One region of the Paenibacillus diazotrophicus genome, then DNA from elsewhere that is predicted to be linked to it. Evidence: riboswitches for the same ligand, from Rfam matches in the RefSeq annotation. Region 1 holds a riboswitch; each other region holds the start of a gene.
The links. A riboswitch is a leader RNA that binds a small molecule or an ion and turns the genes downstream of it on or off. The one in region 1 is predicted to bind cyclic di-GMP.
Positions count from the first base shown of each region.

Region 2: it holds a riboswitch for cyclic di-GMP, as region 1 does, so the genes downstream of both, ACAN54_RS11750 (PA14 domain-containing protein) here and ACAN54_RS18290 (choice-of-anchor A family protein) in region 1, are expected to answer to the same signal.
Region 3: it holds a riboswitch for cyclic di-GMP, as region 1 does, so the genes downstream of both, ACAN54_RS17570 (S-layer homology domain-containing protein) here and ACAN54_RS18290 (choice-of-anchor A family protein) in region 1, are expected to answer to the same signal.

Region 1 covers NZ_JBGJZN010000004.1:319,184-322,299, reverse strand. The annotation lists gene ACAN54_RS18295 (hypothetical protein) at 1-638, shown strand, start outside; partial or broken gene ACAN54_RS18290 (choice-of-anchor A family protein) at 683-1,354, opposite strand; cyclic di-GMP riboswitch class I at 1,538-1,625, opposite strand; gene ACAN54_RS18285 (ASCH domain-containing protein) at 2,757-3,116, opposite strand, start outside.
Region 2 covers NZ_JBGJZN010000002.1:100,502-103,617, forward strand. The annotation lists gene ACAN54_RS11745 (sugar phosphate nucleotidyltransferase) at 172-1,545, shown strand; cyclic di-GMP riboswitch class I at 1,759-1,839, shown strand; gene ACAN54_RS11750 (PA14 domain-containing protein) at 1,853-3,116, shown strand, end outside.
Region 3 covers NZ_JBGJZN010000004.1:152,230-155,345, forward strand. The annotation lists gene ACAN54_RS17560 (ABC transporter ATP-binding protein) at 1-571, shown strand, start outside; gene ACAN54_RS17565 (DUF6953 family protein) at 762-998, shown strand; cyclic di-GMP riboswitch class I at 1,235-1,327, shown strand; gene ACAN54_RS17570 (S-layer homology domain-containing protein) at 1,379-3,116, shown strand, end outside.

The DNA.
Region 1 (3,116 bases):
TAGACGACGCGCTCGGCGTTGGCGTAGACGACGCGCTCGGCGTTGGCGTAGACGACGCGCTCGGCGTTGGCGTAGACGACGCGCTCGGCGTTGGCGTCGCCGATGCGCTCGGCGTTGGCGTCGCCGATGCGCTCGGCGTCGGTGTAGACGATGCGCTCGGCGTCGGTGTAGACGACGCGCTCGGCGTTGGCGTCGACGACGCGCTCGGCGTTGGCGTAGACGACGCGCTCGGCGTTGGCGTAGACGACGCGCTCGGCGTTGGCGTCGCCGATGCGCTCGGCGTTGGCGTCGCCGATGCGCTCGGCGTTGGCGTAGACGAGGCGCTCGGCGTTGGTGTAGACGACGCGCTCGGCGTTGGCGTAGACGACGCGCTCGGCGTTGGTGTAGACGACGCGCTCGGCGTTGGCGTCGCCGATGCGCTCGGCGTTGGCGTCGCCGATGCACTCGGCGTCGGTGTAGACGACGCGCTCGGCGTTGGCGTCGCCGATGCGCTCGGCGTCGGTGTAGACGACGCACTCGGCGTCGGCGTTGACGACGCGCTCGGCGTTGGTGTCGCCGATGCGCTTGGCGTCGGGCTCGCCGATGCGCTCGGCGTTGGCGTCGGCGCTAACGGGGGTTCCGATCCTTCATACGGATAGTGGTGCATCTGCACATATCCACTGAAGGCTTTTGCGATTAGTGTGCCATGAAGTTCGGCGTGATCATAGAAGACGCTGGCATGAGGAGCCAGAATGGTGCCTTCGATGGTGGTATTTCCAACATTCAAAGAAGCCGCTTCATAGAAATTGAACAGTACCTTACGGGGTTTGCCTCCCCAGAATTGAAAATTCGGAATCTTCACAGAGCCTCCGCTTACATTAATAACCACGGTGGCATCGCCTGTGATGTTGAACTGCAGGCCATTGGCATCAGCCAAATCTGCAGCGTCCAGATGAATAACATTATAGGCATCCGGAGCATTAATGGTGATTTTCCCATATTCTTTTACAAAAGGCTGAGTCTGCGGCAAAGCGGCTAGTTCATTCGAACGCTGTATCAGAAACTGTTCCTCGGCCGCAAAATCAATCGGTGCGCCCTTGCGGGGAGTTTCCTTAAGATCTGCACGTGTGCTGGTTATACTGCCGCCATATACTGCTGCGCCATATATCGTTCCATCTGTAAGACTAAGATTCTTGCCTGCAATCAGCACATCCCCGCCAGGCGCATCCTTGGATACACCGTATCCTTGCAAAGTAATATTCCCTTCAGCCGCAAGCCTTCCATGAATCTGATCATAAGATTGTGTGAAATCCCCGAATATAAAGGCATTAAAATTACCAGCAACGCCCAAAACAGGTGTAGGAATATAAGGCATATTAGCCGCTGCATTGACGTTCCATCCCCAAGTAACCGCACCGCCAAATACCAACACTCCTGTCAGTATCAGAGCTACCGCCTTCCGTGTACTCTTTCTCAATAACATGCACCTCCTATTAACTTATTCTATGATTTTGCAAAGAACATATAACAACAAAAGACCGCCACGAAGGGTTAGCTTCATGGCGGCCGGACGATCATAGCCCTGTACGGGCATTAGATTCCTGACTTTGCGTCCCGTCCTTTCGAACGGTTTGCGATTATACATGATGGTATAGAAGGAGGTGATTCTTATGTATGTGTGACATTTGTTACTTTTGAACTAGTTCCAGTTTATTCCTCCTCCTCCCTATTGTCAATCCATTCCTTTCGTGTTTTTTCAGGTAACCAGAACGTGCAGCTGTGCAACAAACCCATTGTACATAAGGGATTACAGCTCATATCTTCCAGAAATCTACTTTGCATACAAATAAAATCAGCTCTTTTCCCTCCCCAAAAGAGATCCCAAACCCACCAATCTCTGAAATTAAAACTACTAAAAACAGTTCTTAAGCACCACGCACTTAAGATTCTCCTGACATGCAAATAAAAAGCTGCCCCGGAAAATCCGGAAGCAGCCTTGCCTCTATCTCTATGTATGCTATATACGCTCCCGTAACCAGACACTGCGGATATAGCGGATCGGTATATTACAGCAGTTGAACCCAGCCAATCACTGACATCCATAACGGAATGCTCAAAAACAACCCGAATGCCAACCCGCGGCGAAGACTTCCTTCATGACTCATTTCAATTCTCCTCTTTGAGGTGCTTTATTTTGTTACGCTTCAATCTTTATTATTTCAAATTTAATATATAATAATTCTCCAGAATTAATTGTGAAAAATATCACATTTATTCCCCTATTTTTATATTTCATCGATTATTTTTTTGAAAATACATAAAAAACGGGCCTCGCCATGGGAGTTGGCAAGACCCTGAAAGCTATTTATAAACACCGGGGAGTGTTTGGTACATTTAATATATATCTTTAACCTGAAAACAAGCTGATAGCTACCTAAAAATTACATTAAAAACTTCCAATAACCCAGGGTGCCGAAAAAAACAACCAGTGCCACGGGAAAGATAATTTTCCGGCTTACCTTATCTTCGAACGAAAAATACAAACACAACATACAAAGCCACGCAATAAGGAGACTTCCCATTTCCTATGCATACGCCCTTTCTTATTCATCCTGATGATCACGGAGGACACGATGGCTGCACCAACGCATCTTATAAGAAGATTACCCGCGAGTCAGCCGGTTCATACCCATTAATGGCTTGGGCCTACAAATAAATTTCCTGTTACTCCAATCATTGCCGTCCACTTCAAAAGCTTATCCAGTTCTCCGGGCGGGTCACTGCTCTCCTTCCAGGACAGGGTGCTCCCAGAAGCTCAGCCTGCCTTTTGCAGGAATCGGATGAGCAAGCGCCGTTATCTCTTCCAGCTTCCAAGCAAAGCGCCCTGGCGAATAATCCCCAAAAATAAATTCATTACCGCCCGGCCAGCCCGTTTCAGCGTCCGTAACCGTCACCTGATAGCATTCAACCAGACGGCATGTAGCAATAATGGCCCCGAGAGGAAGGTTGTCTGCGCTGAATCCGTGCCGTGCTAAGGCCGACTGAATCGGCTCCTGTCTGCAGGCTGATTTGTCGATCCCTTTGCCTGCATGAATAGCCAGTTCCCCACGATAAGCCGTTCTCCAGGAACGGGTCTC
Region 2 (3,116 bases), on a different contig from region 1:
TCAACTGCGCTTAGCAGTCTAATCGAAGAAATCTGGTGACAACAGCGGCCGAAAGTCCAAATGTTCCTTGCAGTGACTCCCGTTACAGTTAAGTCTTAATCTTTTTACGACAGAAGCTCACAATAACAATCCGATATTATCGCGACAAAACATAAATAGGAGGGTTCACTTATGAAACTGGTACTTCTATCTGGCGGTTCTGGTAAACGTCTCTGGCCACTGTCCAATGACTCACGTTCTAAGCAATTTCTGAAGGTACTGCAAAGTCCGGCGGGTGAACCGGAATCCATGGTACAACGTGTATGGAGACAGCTGCAGGAGACAGGGATGGCAGAATCCTCCTTCCTGGCGACCGGCCGCAGCCAAGTGGAGATGATACAGAGCCAGCTCGGCTCAGAGGTGCCAATCATTGTGGAGCCGGAACGTCGTGATACTTTCCCGGCCATCGCATTGACTGCAGCTTATCTATATTCGGTGGCAGGAGTGTCACCCAGCGAGACCGTAGCCATTTTGCCGGTTGATCCTTATGTGGAAGCTTCCTTTTTTGACACCGTCGTTCAGCTTGAAGCAACCATGGAAGAAAGCGGTGCAAACCTGGCGCTGATGGGCGTTGTTCCTGAACTGGCTTCCGAGAAATACGGCTATATTATACCTACCAGCGACGAAGCTGCGGCAAGCGGTTATCTGCAGGTGAGTCACTTCCAGGAAAAGCCGGACCGTGTACAGGCTGAGGAGCTGATCAGCAAGGGCGCGCTGTGGAACTGCGGAGTATTCGCTTTCCGTCTGGGATATCTGCTGGATATTTTGCAGCGTAAAGGCTTGCCTTTGAATTATGAGGAGCTGCAGAAGCAATATAAATTGCTGAGTTCTATCAGTTTTGACTATGAAGTGGTGGAAAAAGAGGAGAACATCGTAGTTCAGCCTTACGCCGGCTTCTGGAAGGATCTTGGCACCTGGAATACCCTCACCGAGGAGATGAGCAGCAATCACGTGGGCAAAGGGTTCGTGACTGCCGATTCCGAAGGAACCTGCCTGATCAACGAACTGGATATTCCGATTACAGTAATCGGCGCAAAGGATTTAATCATCGCAGCCAGCCCGGATGGTATTCTGGTCACTCACAAAGCAGAAAGCCCGCGGATCAAGGAAGTGCTGAAATCTTTTGAACAAAGACCGATGTACGAGGAACGCCGCTGGGGTCATTACAAGGTTATTGATTATGTGAAATATGATGAGGGCAACGAGGTGCTGACCAAGCGGATTTTCATCGCCGAAGGTAAAAATATCAGCTATCAGCTCCATCATAAACGCAGTGAAATCTGGACGATCGTCAGCGGTGAAGCCAGCATTGTGCTGAATGAGAAGATGCATAATGTGAAAGCGGGAGATGTGGTGCGCATACCGGAAGGTACAAAGCATGCAATCCTGGCACTGACAGATGTGGAGTTCATTGAAGTACAGACCGGCTCAGAGCTGGTGGAAGAGGATAATATCCGCATAACGCTGGACTGGAAAGACATTGCACTTCATCAATTTATTTCTTAAAAATAACAGCGCGAAACATGCTGTAGAATTCGACCGAAACGTCCCGGTTTCTGTATAGGACAGGGTGTAACCTAGGGCTAAACTATCTATTTACCCAATGGTGACAAATCCAAAACAGGTATTAAGAACCAATTATTAAGAAAAATTCATTAATGCTCTAAACTAAAAATTAAATAGCGACGATACTTACGGTAAGAGGGATAATTCCTTCCAATACGAAAAAGGCAAACCTACTCGAAAGATAGGGACGCAAAGCTATAGGGCCTTCGAAAGAGTGGCAGCCTGGCTACCGAAAGGAAGATGAATTTTGACTACTTACCGTAAGTCGCGTCTACTGTGCACCATTTTATCGCTTGCCCTGTTTTTGACTGCTGTTCCACTGGGTTTGGGGACTGCACCTTCCACTGCAGCTGCTTCGAGCTCTTCAGCGCCGGTTAATCCGAGTGCTTCAGCAGGAGCCGTTAAGCTGCTTAATGATCTGTACGCCATTACAGGCAAAGGCATTATTACAGGTCAACATGACTACCTGGAGAGCCCGGATGAGTACAGTAACAAACTGAAGGGAACCAGCGGACAATTCGCTGCCCTCCATGGTTTTGAACTTGGTGTGATCAACGGCCAGTCGGAAAGTACAGCAGCAACTCAGCGTAAAAATGTAGTGAACAGTGCGATCAACTGGTATAAAAATGGCGGTATCGTCGCTATGACCTTCCATGAGCAACTGCCGGGGACCTCCTATCTATGGTCCAATGTGCAGAAGACGCTCAGCCAAGCAGACTTCAATAAGTATGTAACACCGGGAACGGCTGAATATAACAGCCTGATCGCCGATCTGGATAAAGTGGCAATTTCACTCAAGAGTTTGCGGGACGCAGGTGTTCCTGTACTGTGGAGACCTTATCACGAAATGAACGGTGACTGGTTCTGGTGGGGGAAGAAGAGCAATTACACGGCACTTTGGAATATTATGTATGAGCGTTTTGTGGGCGTTCATCAATTAAACAACCTGCTGTGGGTGTGGAACCCTAACGCTCCTAATGCTTGGTCAGATCCATATGAACTGACCTATCCGGGAGCAAATAAGGTAGACATCCTTGCAGCAGACATATATAACAATGATTATATGAACAAGTATCATGACAACCTGGCAATTCTTGCGAACGGCAAGCCTATTGCTATCGGTGAAAACGGTGAAATGCCAAGTACAGCCAAGCTCCAGCTTTATCAGAAAAAATGGGTATACATGATGAACTGGGGAAAAATGCTCTATGATAACAATACTACGGATACTATCAAAAGCTTTATGAGTGACAGTTACACCGTAACGCTTGATAAATATAAAGCGGGGTTCGTTCAGACCGTTGCTCCGACCGCAACACCAACGGCCACACCGACCGCAACGCCAACGGTTACACCAACCGCAACACCGACCGCGACACCAACGGCTACACCGACCGCAACACCAACAGCGAGCCCAACGCCTGTACCAACAGCTGCGCCGGCGCCGGATAACTCGGCACAGACGCCTGTTGTGAACGGTCTTCAGGGACAATACTTCAAAAACATGACGC
Region 3 (3,116 bases), 170 kb from region 1:
GGACGAACCGCTCAGCGCGCTCGACGCCAAAATCCGCAAGAATCTGCGGGCGGAAATCCGCGATATTCAGCGGCGGCTCGGGATGACGACGCTGTTCGTCACCCACGACCAGGAGGAAGCGCTGATTCTCTCGGACCGGATCTGCATCATGAACCAGGGTCGCATGGTGCAGGAAGGCTCCCCGGAGCAGCTGTACAAGGCGCCCCGCACAGAATTCGCTGCCCGGTTCATTGGCAGCTATAACGTACTCAGCCGGGCGGAGGCACTCGCGCTGTTCCGCAGAATTGACAGCCGTTCCGACCGTTTTGCGATCCGCCCCGAGGCTGTCATTCTGCTTCCGGAGGGTGAGGCAATTCAGGATGATGCGGACGGTATGTCCGATGTACGCGGACACGTGCAGGCGGTGTCGGTTCTGGGCAATATTATCCGCGCCACTGTCGTGGCCGAGGGTATCCGTCTGACCGTAGACCTGCTGAATGACGGCCGCTGGCTGCGGGTCCGGGAAGGGGATCATGTGACTCTTTTGCTGGATCCTTCCCAGTTGCTGCATCTGGAACAGGAGGGGGCATAGCAGGGCTAATCGCTGCTCCAGATGCAGATTGTCCCACTGATGTACCCTTGCTTGGACCTTCTGTCTATAGAGGCAACAACACGGGATGCCTCCTGTACAGAACCCTTCAGTCCCACCCCTCGCGGCGGGCTCTATTCATGGTACAATGGGAAGGCATAATAGAGGGATGTACAGGAAGGAGCAGTACCTGATGGAACCAACCGCGCAAGAGGTAGCGGAATGGATGGTTAAGGAGATCCGTTTTACGGGAACCCTGCACCAGACCGCCGCGATTGAATATGTGAAGGCCAATTTTGGCGAGCAGTTTGTGTTTGTGAATGAGAATGGGAATGCCTCGTTGTCCAAGGATGTGAAGAAGGCCTTCCGCAAGCTGCATGGCGGAAGAATTGCCTGGGACCGTGACGGATTCCTGTGGGCCTGGACCTGATATAGCTGAAGCGGCATATCTCTTTAACAAGGACACCACGGTCCTTAGAAGAAGTAATAGGAGCTGACATGAACCACATGCGGGTGCTACTCCCCATGTGGTTTTTTCTATATCTATATCCCTAAATAAGTAAAGTATAGAATATATTAATTTCACAGGAATAAATTCCGATAATGATAGAGTCCTATACATCTAAAGTCACAAATACATAAGGATAAAGGGACAGAAAACCGAGTTTAGAACAAAGGCAAACCCGTACGAAAGTCGGAGACGCAAAGCCACGGGCCTACTTCATCCGGGAAGGATGTTAGGGCAGCCGGGCCGCTCAAGGCACTTGGTTTTTTGGCGTGCCTATAAATAGCGCTGGGGGAGAGAAGTGAATGAGGTTTGCAAGGGAAATGAAGTTGTCGCGGCACATGGTGGCCGCAGTGGCGGTGGTATGCATGCTTGGCGGCCTGTTAAGCGGGGGACTTGGCACGAAGCTGGCTTCGGCAGCCGGGACAGACCCGGGCAGAACGGACTACAGTGTATCCGGTGACCGGATTGTGTGGCTGGAAGCAGATGCGAACGGGGTCAAACAGGTGCACGTGCTAAGTCAAGCCAGCGGAACAAGTAAAGTGCTTACGACCGGTTCATCTGCCAAGGATGCGCCTTCTGTGGGCGGCAACACTGCCGTATGGGCGGACAAGGGAACGGAGCCGGAATCCTCATTGAACTGGGATATCTACGCTGCGGATCTTGCAACAGGTACCCGTACCAAGCTTAACAAGCAGTCCGGCCCCTATGGGAATCCGACTACGGATGGTGTCGGTGTGGTCTGGTACGAGCGCAACAATTACGGCAGCATGATCTATCATGACCTGGCTACGGGCCTTGAAGCCGACTTAGGTGAGGGACGCTTCCCTGTACTGGCTGATGGAAATGTGGTGTATAAGAATGCCCGTGACGGGGGCCTTAGCCTGCTGGATTTAAGCAGTGGAGTTACGCGTGCACTTGTTAGTCTGGGCGGAGCGAACTACGTGGACTGGTTTGTTTTTAACGGAAATTATGTGCTCTTCAAGCAAAAGAACAGTGCTTCCGGGAACAAGGTAGTGCTGCTGAATATCAACGATCTGACGTCTCAGCCTGTGGATCTCACGGAGATGAAACCCGGAGGAGCAGATTATGCCTTTATGTCCATAGGTGAGAGGCAGGCTGTTTTTCAGGAAGACATGAACGGTATGGCTACACTTCATCAAGTAAACCTCTCAACCTATGCGGTAGAACGGCTGCCGGCGATAGAGACAGGGGCTAAGCTGATCGGCATAAGCGGCGATAAGCTGCTGTACAGCAAGAGTGATAACTATATAGGATCGATTGATTTGCAAAAAGGGTCAACCACTCCGGATCCGGGAATAACGCCTAACAACGGTACGGGTTCGGCTACGGGAGCGAAGACCCCGGTAGTCACCGGAGCCAAGGATAGTCAGGTAATCGGCAGTACTGGGGGTACCTTGTCTGTATTGGAAGGGTGGGCGAGGCTGGAGATTTCAGCAGGAACGTTCCAGGATCCTACCACGGTAAGCTTGGCTCAAGCAGAGCTGGATACGAAGGTACTGCTCGACGCGGGAGGCAAAAAACTGCAGAAAGCAGGTTCCGTCTGGCAGGTGCAAGCCAGTAGCCCATTCCACATCCCGGCAAAGCTGGCGGTAAGATATCCGAACGAAGAGCCTTGGGTGACGGGGCATGAGAAGCTTGGAATCTACAGCTACGATCCGGCAAAGGGAAGCTGGAGCTATATTGGCGGCGTAACTGCGGCAGAGCAAGGATATGTGCAGGCCAAGATTACAGCCTCTGGACTGTATGCGGTCATGCTGCGAGATATTGGGTTCATAGATCTGTCAGGCCACTGGGCACAGCAAGCCGTAGAAGTCCTGGCAGCCAGAGGAATTGTAAATGGAATGAATGGAACCGTGTATGCGCCAAAAGGCATCCTGACCCGGGCTGAATTCACCAAGCTGCTTGCAGCAGCACTTCAATTACAGCCGGTGCAGCCGGATACAGCGACCTTCCGTGATGTATCAGCAGCGAACTGGTCCTATCCGTATGTGGAAGCGGCAGCTAAGGCTGGAATCGTAA